One region of the Anaerobacillus alkaliphilus genome, then DNA from elsewhere that is predicted to be linked to it. Evidence: riboswitches for the same ligand, from Rfam matches in the RefSeq annotation. Region 1 holds a riboswitch; each other region holds the start of a gene.
What was found. Region 1 has a riboswitch for S-adenosylmethionine ahead of DS745_RS13685 (homoserine dehydrogenase). Riboswitches for the same ligand answer to the same signal wherever they lie in the genome.

Region 1 (4,613 bases):
GATTATTATAATAATACTGCTTTTGAGATTATGATTGATGGTGATGGATTTGGATCTATTACAACACTTAGTGGCGGTGGTAGATATAACGGATTAGTTCAAGAAATTGGTGGACCTGAAACACCAGGAATAGGTTTTGCATTAAGTATTGAACGCCTGCTAATGGCGTTAGAAGTACAAAATATTTCATTGCCTGTTACTGAAAAAATCGATTGTTATGTGATCGCCTTAGGTGAAGAAGCAAAGCTCGCAGGAGCGAATATTAGTTTTAAGTTAAGACAGGCTGGTTTCTCGTGTGATCAGGATTATCTAGACAAGAAAATGAAAGCTCAAATGAAAGCTGCTGATCGTTTTCAAGCTACCTATGTCTTAATTATTGGAGATAGTGAATTAGAGCAAAATGTTGTTGTCGTAAAAGAAATGGCTACAGGTGAACAACAAGAGGTAGCATTGGATCAAATTACGGATTACTTACTAGAGAAAATGAATTTATAGGGGGTATTAGTAGTGATTGGAAGAACACATAAGTGTGGAGATGTATTAGAAACAACAATAGGCGAAAAAGTTCGTTTGAAAGGGTGGGTGCAAACTCGTCGTGACCTAGGTCAAGTTATTTTTATTGATTTGCGTGATCGTTCTGGTATTGTACAAGTAGTATTCCAACCAGAGACATCAAGAGAGGCACTTGAAATTGCTGACAAAATCCGTAGCGAATATGTAATCGATATCGAAGGAACAGTTTCTGCGCGAAATGAGGCGACAGTTAATCCTAAGATGAAGACTGGAAAAGTTGAAGTACTGGCAACAAAAATTGAAGTCCTTAATAAATCAAAAGCTTTACCATTTCAAATTGAGGACTCAACAACGGCTTCAGAAGACGTCCGTCTTAAATATCGCTACCTTGATTTAAGACGTCCTGAAATGCAAGAAACATTTATGTTACGTCATAAAACAACAAAATTAATTCGTGATTTTCTAGACAACAATACATTCTTAGAAGTTGAAACACCAATGCTTACAAAGAGTACGCCAGAAGGTGCACGTGATTATTTAGTTCCAAGTCGTGTTCATCATGGGGAATTTTATGCCTTACCACAGTCACCTCAAATCTTTAAGCAATTATTAATGGTTTCTGGCTTTGAGCGTTACTACCAAATAGTTAGATGTTTCCGTGACGAGGATCTACGAGCTGACCGCCAGCCTGAATTTACTCAAGTCGATATTGAAACTTCGTTCATGGATAAAGAAGATTTATTGGCGATGATGGAAGAAATGATGGTTAAGGTTATGAAAGAAGTCAAAGGATTAGATGTTCAAGCTCCTTTTCAGCGATTAACGTATGATGAAGCAATGAATCGTTACGGGTCAGATAAACCAGACACTCGTTTCGGAATGGAACTTGTCGAGTTATCACATATTGTTAAAAATTGCGGCTTTAAGGTGTTTACTTCAGCTATTGAGAACGGTGGAATTGTCAAAGGTATCAACGTGAAAGGTGGAGCTTTAAAGTATTCTCGTAAAGAGATCGATGACTTAGCAAAATTTGTTGCAATTTATGGAGCAAAAGGACTTGCCTGGCTGAAGGTTGAGGAAGATGGTTTAAAAGGTCCAATTGTGAAATTCCTTTCTGAAGAAGAGCAAACGGAAATGCGCTTAGCTCTTAATGCTGAAGTTGGAGACCTTCTATTCTTTGGGGCTGATAAAAAGAAAGTTGTATTTGATAGCTTAGGAGCACTACGTTTAAAGTTTGCGAAGGAATTACAACTAATCGATAAGACTCAATTCAATTTCCTATGGGTTACTGAGTTCCCGCTATTGTCGTATGATGAAGAAGCTAGTCGCTATGTAGCTGAACACCACCCATTTACTCGACCAGTTAAAGAAGACGAAGAGCTACTTACTTCTGCCCCAGAAAAAGTAAGAGCAGAAGCTTACGATTTAGTTTTAAACGGATATGAGCTTGGGGGAGGTTCACAACGTATTTATGAACGCGGGCTACAAGAAACAATGTTTAAAGCATTAGGTTTCTCTGATGAAGAAGCACGGAACCAATTTGGATTTTTACTAGAAGCCTTTGAATACGGAACTCCTCCACATGGTGGGATTGCACTTGGATTAGATCGTTTGATTATGTTGTTAGCAGGAAGAACAAATCTACGTGATACAATAGCATTTCCAAAAACCGCTAGTGCGAGTTGTTTACTTACAAACGCTCCAAGTGGCGTTAGTGAAGCACAGTTAAAAGAACTAAACCTATCAGTGCTTCCTAAAAAAGAAGAGAAAATAGAAGCGTAATTAATATGAATGTAAAACGTAAAATGTAGAATTACTTGGTTGGTTAATCACTAAAAAACCAACAAGAAAATTTAACATTTTATGTTTTACATTTTTTTCTTTTCATGCTATATTATTTTTACGTGAATTTTGAAGCTTTGAAATAATTTTACTATTTAAAAAACTAATGGCTGTAAAAAAATAAATATACTTATCAAGAGAGGCGGAGGGACTGACCCTATGAAGCCCGGCAACCTGTTAAGGTTATCTTTGGATAACCGTAGGGAGATTGTAAATACAATCTTCACTTATTTAACAAGGTGCTAATTTCAGCAGAGCTACTATTAGCTTTGGCAGATAAGTGAAGGAGTTAAAAACCTTTCCTTATCTGGAGAGGTTTTTTTATTTTGTAAGATTAGTCGTGCGGAAATTTTCAACTTGGAATGTTAAGGAGATGGTCTCGTTGATCAAAATTGGCTTATTAGGGTTTGGTACAGTAAATTCAGGGGTGTACGAGGGTATTACAGATACGTTAAGTTATTTAGAACAGCTATTAGGAGATTCCGTGTCTGTAGAGAAAATCCTGATAAGAGACAAACAAAAATATAGTAATAATTCTAATGATGAGTTACTAACAGATGTAGCTGATGACTTTTTCAAGCATGAGTATCATGTCGTTTTTGAAGCGATGGGTGGGGAGCAACCAGCACTAGATTATGTAACGTTTTTGTTAACAAAGAGAATTCCTGTCATTACAGCAAATAAGGAGCTAATAGCTAAACATGGTTCAAAACTTGAGAGTTTAGCAAAGAAGTATGAAACATTCATTGGTTTTGAAGCAACCGTTGCTGGTGGTATTCCAATTATTAATACGCTTAAAAGTCAGCTACAATGGACCTCCGTTGAAAAGGTGTCAGGAATTTTGAATGGAACAACCAATTATATTATCACAAGTCTACAAGAAGGAAATCGGACATTTGAAAGTGTTTTAAGAGAAGCTCAAGAACTTGGCTTTGCAGAAGCGGATCCGACCTCAGATGTAGAGGGGTATGATGCTCTATATAAGTTACAAATTCTCTGTAGGCTTTGTTTTGGTTCGTGGCCAACACCAGAACAATTCCAAAGAACTGGTATGTCTCACTTAAAGTCCTGGCATTTTAAAGCAGGTGACTATTTTCAGTTGAAATTAAAGTACATTGCTGAAGCATATTATGATGGTCATGAAGTAAAGGGATCTATTTCCCCTACTTTTGTTGAGGAGAAACATCCATTATCTTCAATTATTAACGAGAACAATGGAATCTTTTTGCAAGGAGATTGGTTAGGGAACTTTGTTGCTTCTGGACCAGGTGCAGGTAAAAAACCAACGGCAACAAGTATGATTGAAGATTATCTTCACCAGCTTCAGAACAAGACTTTTAAACAAACGCCCATTAAAAGAAAGGTTGTAAATCATGTAGATACTAAGGAATATTTAGTTTTGTATGATATAGCGAATGAAAAAGAAATTTACCAATTCCTAAAATTAGTAACCTATCGAGTAGATAAAGTAGTTCAGTTTGAAAATAAAGAAAAGGTAGCAATGTTAATTACAGCAAATCAACTACTACCTTCAATCAAGAGCGCTGATCAACCCGTTGACATTTTTCCAGTTTTACGAGTAAATACAAAGGTTGAAAAGTTTACCGTTGAAACGCAATTAAAAGCGTTATAATCAAAATTTGTCGAATTTGCAAATTTTAGTGGAATTCACCTCGTAAACTTGAATTCAAAAAAAAATCGTGATATGATAAAAACAACAAATGAGCATCCTGAGGTGTTAGTAGGATACTATAAGTTTTGAGCCAACATTTTTAATAAGGGAGCCTGAAGTTTTAGTTTGGCGTGCAAGCCTTCTCGAGAGGAAGTACTAAGAAATAAACAAGGCACCCACCTGCCGAGGCAGGTTCAAAACTATGTGTTTTACGGCATTTTGGGGCTCTAATTTCTTTTGTTTATGACCAACCTAGGAAAATTTCCTAGGTTTTTATTTATTCATAGGCTAGGAACAGAACTTCTAGTCCGAGGGTATAGACAGGTCTTAAAAAGGGAAATTTACAATTTATACAGCATATGATATATTTTTATTCGTGAGTGTAGATTTCCTATTGATTTAATAGGATTTGGAAGGAGAATAAACATGTTACATCAGTTTTCCAGGAATGAACTTGCCATCGGTCATGATGGTTTAAACATTTTAAAAAATAGTACTGTTGCTGTATTAGGAATTGGAGGAGTAGGTTCTTTCTCTGCAGAGGCTCTTGCACGTTCTGGAGTAGGGAGACTTGTGTTAGTCGATA
Region 2 (4,613 bases), on a different contig from region 1:
GTATAACCTTTTATACTCATTAAACTCATCGCAGCTTCCAAAATCCTCCGTCTTGTTTCCTCTGGCATCAAGAAAACTTCCTTCCAATGTAAAGTATGTCTCTTGTTAATTGTAAATTATAGAAATTCACTTGCAAGGTAAACTAGGAAATCTTCACTAAACTGCCGTAATTAAGAAAAAGGAAGTTAGCCATATTGGTTAACTTCCTCGCTTTTTGTTCCTTATTATTTAGAAGCAGGTACTACGTCGCCGCCCCAATTTTCTAAGATGAAATTACGGATCACTTCTGATTGTAACACTTCAACTAACTTTTGAATTTCAGGACGATTTTCATCACCAGCGCGGACTGCAATTACGTTCACGTAAGGGTTTGTTACATCTGCTGACTCAAGCGCGATTGAGTCTTTACCAGGAGAAATACCAGCACCTAGTGCAAAATTTGAGTTAATTAATACTGCATCACCTTCGCCGTTTAAGTAAGCTGTGGGTAATAATGAAGCTTCAAAACGCGCACTAAACTTAAAGTTCTTTGGATTTTCAATGATATCTTCTAGCGTAGCATTAATTCCTACACCTTCAGCTAACGTAACTAATCCCTTTTCTTCTAACATTGCTAAGATACGACCATGGTCCGGCACAGCACTACTCATAAGAATTTCTGCACCTTCTGGAAGCTCTTCTAGACTACCCCACTTTTGTGAGTAAACACCGATTGGTTCAATGTGAATTCCACCAGCATTCACAAAACCATACCCATGCTCTTCGTTTTGTCTTGTTAAATAAGGAATGTGTTGGAAATAGTTTGCATCTAACTCATTGCCTGCTAACGCTTGGTTTGGTAACACATAATCTTGGAAACGTACAACTTCAATCTCAATTCCCTCTTCTAGTAAAATTGGCGCCGCTGCCTCTAGAACTTCAGCGTGTGGCACATTTGATGCACCGATTACTAATTTTACAACTTCTCCTGTTGCTTCCCCTGCTGTTTGTGTTTGCTCAGCTGGTTGTTCTTCTGCTGTACCACAAGCAACTAATGCAAGTGATAGAAATGCTGCACTTAAAATTCCTGCTAACTTTTTCATGTTATATAGTACCCCTTTTCTTTTGTTTTTTTATAGTTTACTTCTTTCCCAAATGAGAAAAGAAATTCATTAACGTTTGTCTGTTGCGTGTTTGAAAAAGTCCCCTATCGATTGAAGGACAAAGACGATCAGTAAAATTACGATTGTTGCTACAAATGTTACATCGTTACGACTACGTTGAAACCCATCGAGGAATGCTAAGTCACCAAGTCCACCAGCTCCCACGACACCTGCCATAGCTGTAAAAGATACAAGCGCAATCGCAGTAACCGTAATACCGGAAATTAACGCAGGGAGCGATTCTGGAATTAAAACCTTATAGATGATTTGAAAATGATTTGCTCCCATTGACTGAGCCGCTTCAACTACACCCTTATCAATTTCTCTCAGTGCAATTTCTACCATTCTCGCATAAAATGGTGCCGCACCAATGATAAGTGCTGGCAATGCTGCCTTAGCCCCTAGCATCGTTCCAACAAGAACTTTCGTGACAGGGATTAATAAGATAATTAAGATGATAAACGGAATTGATCTAAAAACATTAACGATTGCTGCTGTTAATGCATGGATCATTTTATTTTCCCAAAGGTTCCCTTTGTCTGTTAAGTAAAGCACCAAACCTAAAATAATTCCTAAAACCAACGTCACTGCTACTGATATGGAAGTCATATATAAAGTTTGTTTCGTGGCATCCCAAACTAGATCCCATTTCACATTAGGAAGTAACTCGTTAATCATGACCAATCACCTCCACCTTTACTTGCTTATCTTTCACAAATTGAATCGCACGATCTACTTCACTCGCCTCGCCATCGACATGAACGAACAACGCACCGTAAGGCCCATTTTGTGTTTGTGAAATCTTCCCTTGTAGTATATTAATATCAATATTGAAAGAACGGATCATTTGCGAGATTAACGGTTTCTCCGCATCGCCACCAACAAACGTTAGTTGAACGACCTTACCAGTCTTTGTTTGTTCTAGAAGATGTTTCACCGTCTCTTTTGTTTCTTCTGGTTCTGTAACTTGCTTAACAAATTCTTTTGTCATTTCTTGCGTAGGCTGACGGAACACATCAAGTACAGGTCCTTCCTCAACGACTTTCCCGTTTTCCATCACAGCAACTCTGTGACAAATTTTTCGGATTACATGCATTTCATGTGTAATTAAAACGATTGTTAGGCCAAATTTCTCATTAATATCAACAAGAAGATCTAAAATTGAGTCTGTCGTCTTTGGATCGAGCGCAGATGTGGCTTCGTCACACAATAATACTTTCGGATTGTTAGCTAACGCTCTGGCAATACCGACACGCTGCTTTTGACCACCACTTAGTTGGGAAGGATATGACTCTCCTCTACCTTCCAATCCAACAAGCTTAACTAATTCTTCTACTCGCTCTTTTCGTTTTTCTTTTGGTACACCAGCAATTTCAAGGGGAAAGGATATATTTTCACGAACCGTCCTTGACCAAAGCAAATTGAAATGTTGAAAGATCATGCTGATTTCTTGGCGAGCTAATCTTAAATCTTTTTTACTAAGCGCAGATAAATTTTTGCCTGCAACTTCTACCGTTCCTGAAGTTGGTCGCTCTAACATGTTAAGTGTTCGGATTAGCGTACTTTTGCCTGCACCCGAATAACCAATAATGCCATAGATCTCACCTTTATTAATTGTTAAGTTAATATTGTCAACGGCTGTTACCTGACCATCTTTCGTTTGAAACACTTTCTTTAACGAGCTTAATGTTATCACAAGGTTCACCCCTTTATTGTTTTATAGGTATTATTCACATCGGTTTACTTAGATTAACGCGTTAAAATGTCAAGGGTGCCAGGCACCTTTCGTGGACATTTCTACTAGAAATTCCATTTCAGGCGGACACTTAACATATAGAAAAACCTTTCTGCACAGTAGCACAGAAAGGTTTAATAGATAGGTTCATCCATCTCATCTTCCAAAGCCCAAGCTCTGCAGGAATTGGCACCAGTCCTAAGTATAATCACTTAGCGGTTGCCGGGTTTCATCGGGCCAGTCCCTCCACCTCTCTTGATAAGAGATATTAAATTATTTTCAAATATTTTTTCAACAGATCAAATATTACCACGGGTGTTTAAATACTGTCAATTATTATTATAAAAATTTATTTTGGCAATTTTTAACTGCTTGAAGTGCAATTTAAGTACAAAAATGTTTCTGCCTTTAAAACAGATGTGTATGTCCCTTGAACAGTAATTTCGTCCAGCTTTTTCAAGTATTGTAGCCGTTCCTCTCCCTGAAGAAGTTTCCTAAGCGCACCTTCTTTTCCTTGAATGAAAACGTCTATTTTTACATCTTCACTTGTATGTCTCAAAAGCTGTATGGTTTCTGCTTGAATTGTGACTGGATAAAGTTCTGTTTCAACCTCAAATACAATCGTAAACGGCCGTTCCTTAAATAAAGTGTGTAAGTGATGTGAGTCTTTATATCTACGTTGAAAGAACTCTAATACTTGTTTCATCTTTATATACCCCCAAGGAGATTCCTATAGACTGTATTCGCTACAGCAATGTGAATATCCTTGTGTGATTCGAATTTTACCCAGCAGGCTTCGTAGTAATTGAAACTTCCTCTACTTTTTGCTTATCAACATTTCTAAATACTAAGAAGAAGTAAACAGAGCCGATTACATATAATGCGGCCGTAATTGAAAATACATATGCATATCCATAATAGGAACCGTAAAGCATAACTATCCCCGTTGAGACTGGTCCCATGACTGCCCAACCTAAGCTAAACACCATTTGTCCAACAGAGTTAGCTAGCCCTTTCATCGAGTCATCAACACTTCGCATCATTAGCGACATTTGAATTGGGTTTCCAGCATTCATTAATGCCTGGCGGAATAAAAAGCCTAAAACAGCAAATAACAAATTTTCTGTAAAAGCTGTCAGTAGCAAAAACGGAATTGAAGATAGCTGTAGAATGACTACGGCCCGAACTTCACCAAAACGAGAAACGACTAGTGGGCCGATCAGCATCGCTACTGCAGTCATCGCTTGCCCTAATGATAAGATGACCCCAACTAGCGACTTACTAACCTCAAAACGGTCCGTGAAGTAAAGATTTAAATACGGAATTACTAAGCCTGAACCGAAGCCAATAATCAATTGAGCAACAGCAAATAGTAAGATAATTTTTACACCCTTATTGGTTTTTAAAAGATGCAAATATGATTTTCGTTCTTTCACTTCAGTAACTGTTTTTTTCCGCTCCCGTATCTTCACGATTGGAATGAGGGAGGAAAAGAAAAATAAAGCTCCAATGATTAATGTTATTCGGATACTTGTAACGCCATCCAAGGATAAAAACGTTTGGAGACCATCACTCAAACTTCCGCCTAACATATTCCCAATCACACTAGCGACCATCATAATCGCAAAATTAAAGCTGAATAGATGCACTCTTTGCTTTTCATTTGAATTCTCAGCTAGGAGTGGAATTGTTGATACTTGAATGAATGCCATAAAAATACCGCTTAGAAAAGCAGC
Region 3 (4,613 bases), on a different contig from region 1:
TTTACTCCAATGCCTTCTTTAAGCGTAATTAATCCTGCAGCTTCAAAAAGGATTAATGCTCTCGCTCCGTTTGTCGGATCGTTTGGTAGACCCACTTTGTCACCTGCTTGTAACTCAGATACATTTCCAAGGCCAATTGAGTAAATTCCCATTGGGAAGTTTACGTTTGTTGCAACTTCGATTAGATCAAGATTACGCTCTGACTTAAAGTTGTCTAAGTATGGTTTGTGTTGGAAGCTGTTTACATCAAGGTCACCTTCTGCAAGTGCCACATTTGGCATTACATACTCAGTGAATACTTCAATTTGAATTTCTAGACCTTTTTCAGCTGCTACTTCTTTTACTTTTTCCATGATTTGCTCATGCGGTCCAGCAGTTACCCCAATTTTTAATTGATTTTCAGAAAGTGGTTTGCCTGCTGTGTCAGAGCTACCGCAAGCTGCCATAGCGAATAATGATAAAGATGCTACTACTGATAATAATAATTTTTTCATGTTGAATATCTCCCTTTTAATAGTTTTTTTAGAGTTTCCTCTACAGTTTCTAACGCTAAAATAATGTCTTCTTCGGTAAAATATTGTCCCATCATATGAATGGATTCACCTTTTTTTAATGTCCATTCAGCAATTTTTTGCTTGGTTTCAAGACTCTCGAAATCAAGTTTTAAGTGTGTAAAAAGATAAGGTAATTGTAGTTCATGATAATAAGGTTGTAACTCGACGAGTTCATCCACCCTTTTTTCAAGGGCTAATTGAACAAGTATGCCATATGCGACCTTTTCACCATGTAAAAGATGATGGGTTTCCTCAAACTGTGTTAACGCATTGTGAACCGAGTGAGCGGCTGCAATTCGACCATAACGATCTCCCAAGCTTCCTACTAAGCCACCTGCCAGGATATTGGTTTCAATCACCTGGATAAAAGAATGATTGCTGACACCTTTATTTAAGGCCTCGATGGCTGCGGCACCGTGTTCGAGAAGGACATCCTTACATAACTTGGCGGTATTCACTGCTAATTCAATTGACACTCGCTTTGTTTCCAATTGCTCCGTAAGAGCTCTTGCTTCATACCACTTTGCTAAGGTATCAGCAATCCCAGCCCTCAAGTATTCAGGAGGAGAAGTTAAAAGTACCCTAGGTTCAATCAAAACTAGCAAGTTGGCCCTTGGAAACACTTCAAATCTGACAAAACGGTCTTGATCGTCGTAGATTACACTTAGCGGTGTCCATGCCGCACAAGTTGCTGCAAGTGTTGGTATGAGAACAGCATCTTTGCCGATCTTATTAGCAACAGCCTTCGTAAGATCTAACACCGTTCCTCCACCAATTCCCACTATGACATCCGCCTGATGTTCGGCAACTCTGTCAATCTCATTTTCTGAACAATGACCTGAGTAGGGAACAAAAGTTGCTACTAGCTCCTTGAAAGCTGGAAAATAAGGTTCTACTGCTTTCCACGATTTTTCCCCGTGGATAACCAGAACGTTCCGAAAGCCATATTTAAGAAGTTTTTCTTCTAGACTTAAGAGAACATCCTCTTCACACTGATAAACACTTGGGCCTGCTTGAACTTGAATGGCTTGCATCATACATTCCCCCATTCAATTTCTAACTCACCAATGCGACGGGCAGCTTCTCTTAATTGATCTTCATCACTCAAAAGTCCAACCCGCACATACCCCTCACCAAATTGTCCGAAGCCATTCCCAGGGGCAACAACCACTCTAGCTTTTTCAAGTAATAAATCAGCAAATTGTTCTGAGCTATACGTTGGTGGTATAGGTAACCAAGCAAAGAAGGAACCTTTAGGTGCTTCAACCTTCCAACCAATTTCACTGAGCGCTTCAATAAAGACATTTCTACGACTCTCGTATTGGGAAACAAGTTCATCCACACATGATTGCGACTCTAGTAATGCCGTAGCAGCTGCTTCTTGTATGCCACCAAACACACTACAATAATAGTGATCTTGAATTAAATTCAATGCCTCAATCACACTTGGGTTCCCTACTGCAAACCCTACTCGCCAGCCCGCCATATTATAGGTTTTCGATAGAGTCATCATCTCAACACCAACATTTTTAGCTCCAGGCACTTGCATAAAGCTCAATGGTTTCTGTTCATCAAAACCAATCGCTCCGTAAGCAAAGTCATGAACAATACAAATGTCATGTTTTTCTCCAAGCATAATTGCTTCTTCAAACAATTCTTTCGTAGCAACTGCACCCGTTGGATTATTGGGGTAGTTCAGAAACATTAATTTGGCCTTCTCAAATGTCTCTTCAGTAATCTTCGTAAAATCTGGCAAATACTTGTTTTCTTCCAAAAGTGGCATAAACGACATTTCACCACCAGCCATGACAACACCCGACCAGTAATCTGGATAACCCGGATCTGGGACTAACGCGATATCTCCCTGGTTTAACAAGCATTGACTGATTTCGACCAATCCTGTTTTCGTACCAAACATCACAGCCACTTCTGTGTGGGGATCAAGAACTACATCATACTCCCGTTGGTAATATGTAGCGACCGCTTCTTTGAGAAAGCCATACCCACGAAATGGTGAATACTTATGATACAGAGGATTGGCGGCTGCCTCTTGAAGTGCCTTAACAATATGCAAAGGTGTCGGTTGATCTGGATTTCCTTGACCTAGATTAATCACATCATCATGGTCTTGTTTTACCTTCTCCACCTTCTGAACCAACTTTGCAAAAAACTGCTTTGGAAGGCTCCCCAACGTCTTTGATTGTTGAAACTGTTTCATAAAACACCTCTTAAATCTTCCTTACTCATGAGCGATTATAACCTTAAATGTTAGTAAGCTTATCTGATTAGTCAAGATTAAGAACATAACATCCCTCCGAGCCATTATACTTCCTTCAAAAGCGAATTAAGAAAGGCCCCTTTCATCCGAAAGAGGCCTAATAAGATTAGCTTATCTTTCAGAATGAACACATTCTGCAGGAAGTAGCACCTTTCCAATTACTGGTGGTTGCCGGATTTCAACGGGCCTGGTCCCTCAATCGCTCTTGATAAGAGTTATATTTAATTTTTGGAATAAGCTCATATTAAAGAGAAATTCACTCTATGTCAACAATGTTTTTTAAGAATATTTTTTAGGCACCGCTTACATCGTTGGTATTACACGAAAATATTTTTTTGATAATTTTTATTTCAGAGAAAATTTAGCGTTTTCTAATCTCTCTACAACACTACTCGTCATACTACCAATGATTGCACTACCAAGAATGTCAAAAGGATAGTGATGTCCAAGCCACACTCTAGAAATACCAGTTAGTACAGATAATCCCCATAGATATGAACCTACAATACGGTCATGGAAGAAAAGTGTAGAAGATACCACGAATAAAAACAACGTGTGCTTACTTGGAAAAGAAGACGTTTTCTTTGCTGGAATGAGTAAGTTAACCTGATGTTCTAAAAATGGTCGTGGTTTATAAAAAAACTGATTCAATACATAAGCTATTGATATTGAAAGGCAATAAGACACCAAAGCTTTCTTCACAACTTTTCTGTCGATATAACCTGTCAATGATATGTAAATTAAGACAATAATCAATAAAAAATAATACTTTTTTGAAACTGCGATCATATATTTATCAAGCATTGAGTTACGACCAGCTAGTCGGTTAATGGCTTTAAATAATTGGTAATCCATTTGACGTTTCTCCATTTCAACTATTTATTGATAATTAAGAATTGTAAACGAGTCCTCATTATCCTTTATATACGCATAATATATTTCCTTAATGTCTTTAAAACCCTTTTCAACAATATGCTTTTCCAACCAGGCTTCGTCCTTGTTAATTATGGTCAAATTTCCTTTTTGAATTTTCCCCTCAATAATAAGTGACAAGGGCAGTCCTGTGTATTCAACGTTGATTTGACAATGTTGAACCGTTAACGGTTGTAACTCCTTTATAGGAATTACACTAATTTTTCCATTTGGTTCTAGAATAGCGTACTCGATATCCTTAATATCTGGATAACCAAAAGTGCGAATCATGGAAAGCAGTTCAGCCAAAGAATAGCGAATTTTCTTTAGGTTTTTTTGGATAATGGTGCCATGCTTGATCAAAATGGTGGGTTCACCAATAATAATATTCGTTAAAGCTTGGAACAAACTTAATCTAGATATGATGACATACAAAGTTCCTATGCTAATAATGCAAATCACCGCATGGAAGAAGCTGTTAATCTTTACCGCGCCTAAGGCTGCATAAGACAAAAATATAATAGTGACTAGATCGTATGCTGTCCATTGCGACAGTAAAGTTTTACCAAGAAGACGCATGACAGTAAAGACTAAAAGAAATAACACCACCAATTTTGTTGTTTCTATTACCACTGTTCTCAACCTCTAAAGAATTCAATTTTTGGATTAACTTTAATGTTAGATTGTTGATAAATTCTTTTTTTATGCATAGAGTGAAATAGTTATCTATACAAGTCGATAGCTAAATCAAAAACTCTTCCATGCTCCTTCTGAGCTTTTCCCTAAAACAAAAATAAACTACCTACGTTATGCAGGTAGCTGTAAATTTTAGTCACTTAACTCCTCGCGCTCTTCTAGAGATGTATATG

Region 2: another riboswitch for S-adenosylmethionine. It lies ahead of DS745_RS09905 (methionine ABC transporter ATP-binding protein); the one in region 1 lies ahead of DS745_RS13685 (homoserine dehydrogenase).
Region 3: another riboswitch for S-adenosylmethionine. It lies ahead of DS745_RS04210 (pyridoxal phosphate-dependent aminotransferase); the one in region 1 lies ahead of DS745_RS13685 (homoserine dehydrogenase).

The regions. Positions count from the first base shown of each region.
Region 1 covers NZ_QOUX01000042.1:163,071-167,683, forward strand. The annotation lists gene hisS (histidine--tRNA ligase) at 1-495, shown strand, start outside; gene aspS (aspartate--tRNA ligase) at 508-2,295, shown strand; SAM riboswitch class I at 2,483-2,638, shown strand; gene DS745_RS13685 (homoserine dehydrogenase) at 2,738-3,988, shown strand; RNA gene ssrS (6S RNA) at 4,080-4,257, shown strand; gene DS745_RS13695 (tRNA threonylcarbamoyladenosine dehydratase) at 4,454-4,613, shown strand, end outside.
Region 2 covers NZ_QOUX01000032.1:207,671-212,283, reverse strand. The annotation lists gene DS745_RS09920 (TetR/AcrR family transcriptional regulator) at 1-68, opposite strand, end outside; gene DS745_RS09915 (MetQ/NlpA family ABC transporter substrate-binding protein) at 225-1,082, opposite strand; gene DS745_RS09910 (methionine ABC transporter permease) at 1,152-1,820, opposite strand; gene DS745_RS09905 (methionine ABC transporter ATP-binding protein) at 1,813-2,838, opposite strand; SAM riboswitch class I at 3,031-3,142, opposite strand; gene DS745_RS09900 (hypothetical protein) at 3,242-3,583, opposite strand; gene DS745_RS09895 (MFS transporter) at 3,660-4,613, opposite strand, start outside.
Region 3 covers NZ_QOUX01000001.1:745,599-750,211, reverse strand. The annotation lists gene DS745_RS04220 (MetQ/NlpA family ABC transporter substrate-binding protein) at 1-494, opposite strand, end outside; gene DS745_RS04215 (iron-containing alcohol dehydrogenase family protein) at 491-1,591, opposite strand; gene DS745_RS04210 (pyridoxal phosphate-dependent aminotransferase) at 1,588-2,772, opposite strand; SAM riboswitch class I at 2,941-3,047, opposite strand; gene DS745_RS04205 (undecaprenyl-diphosphatase) at 3,178-3,687, opposite strand; gene DS745_RS04200 (DUF421 domain-containing protein) at 3,712-4,377, opposite strand; gene DS745_RS04195 (class I SAM-dependent methyltransferase) at 4,573-4,613, opposite strand, start outside.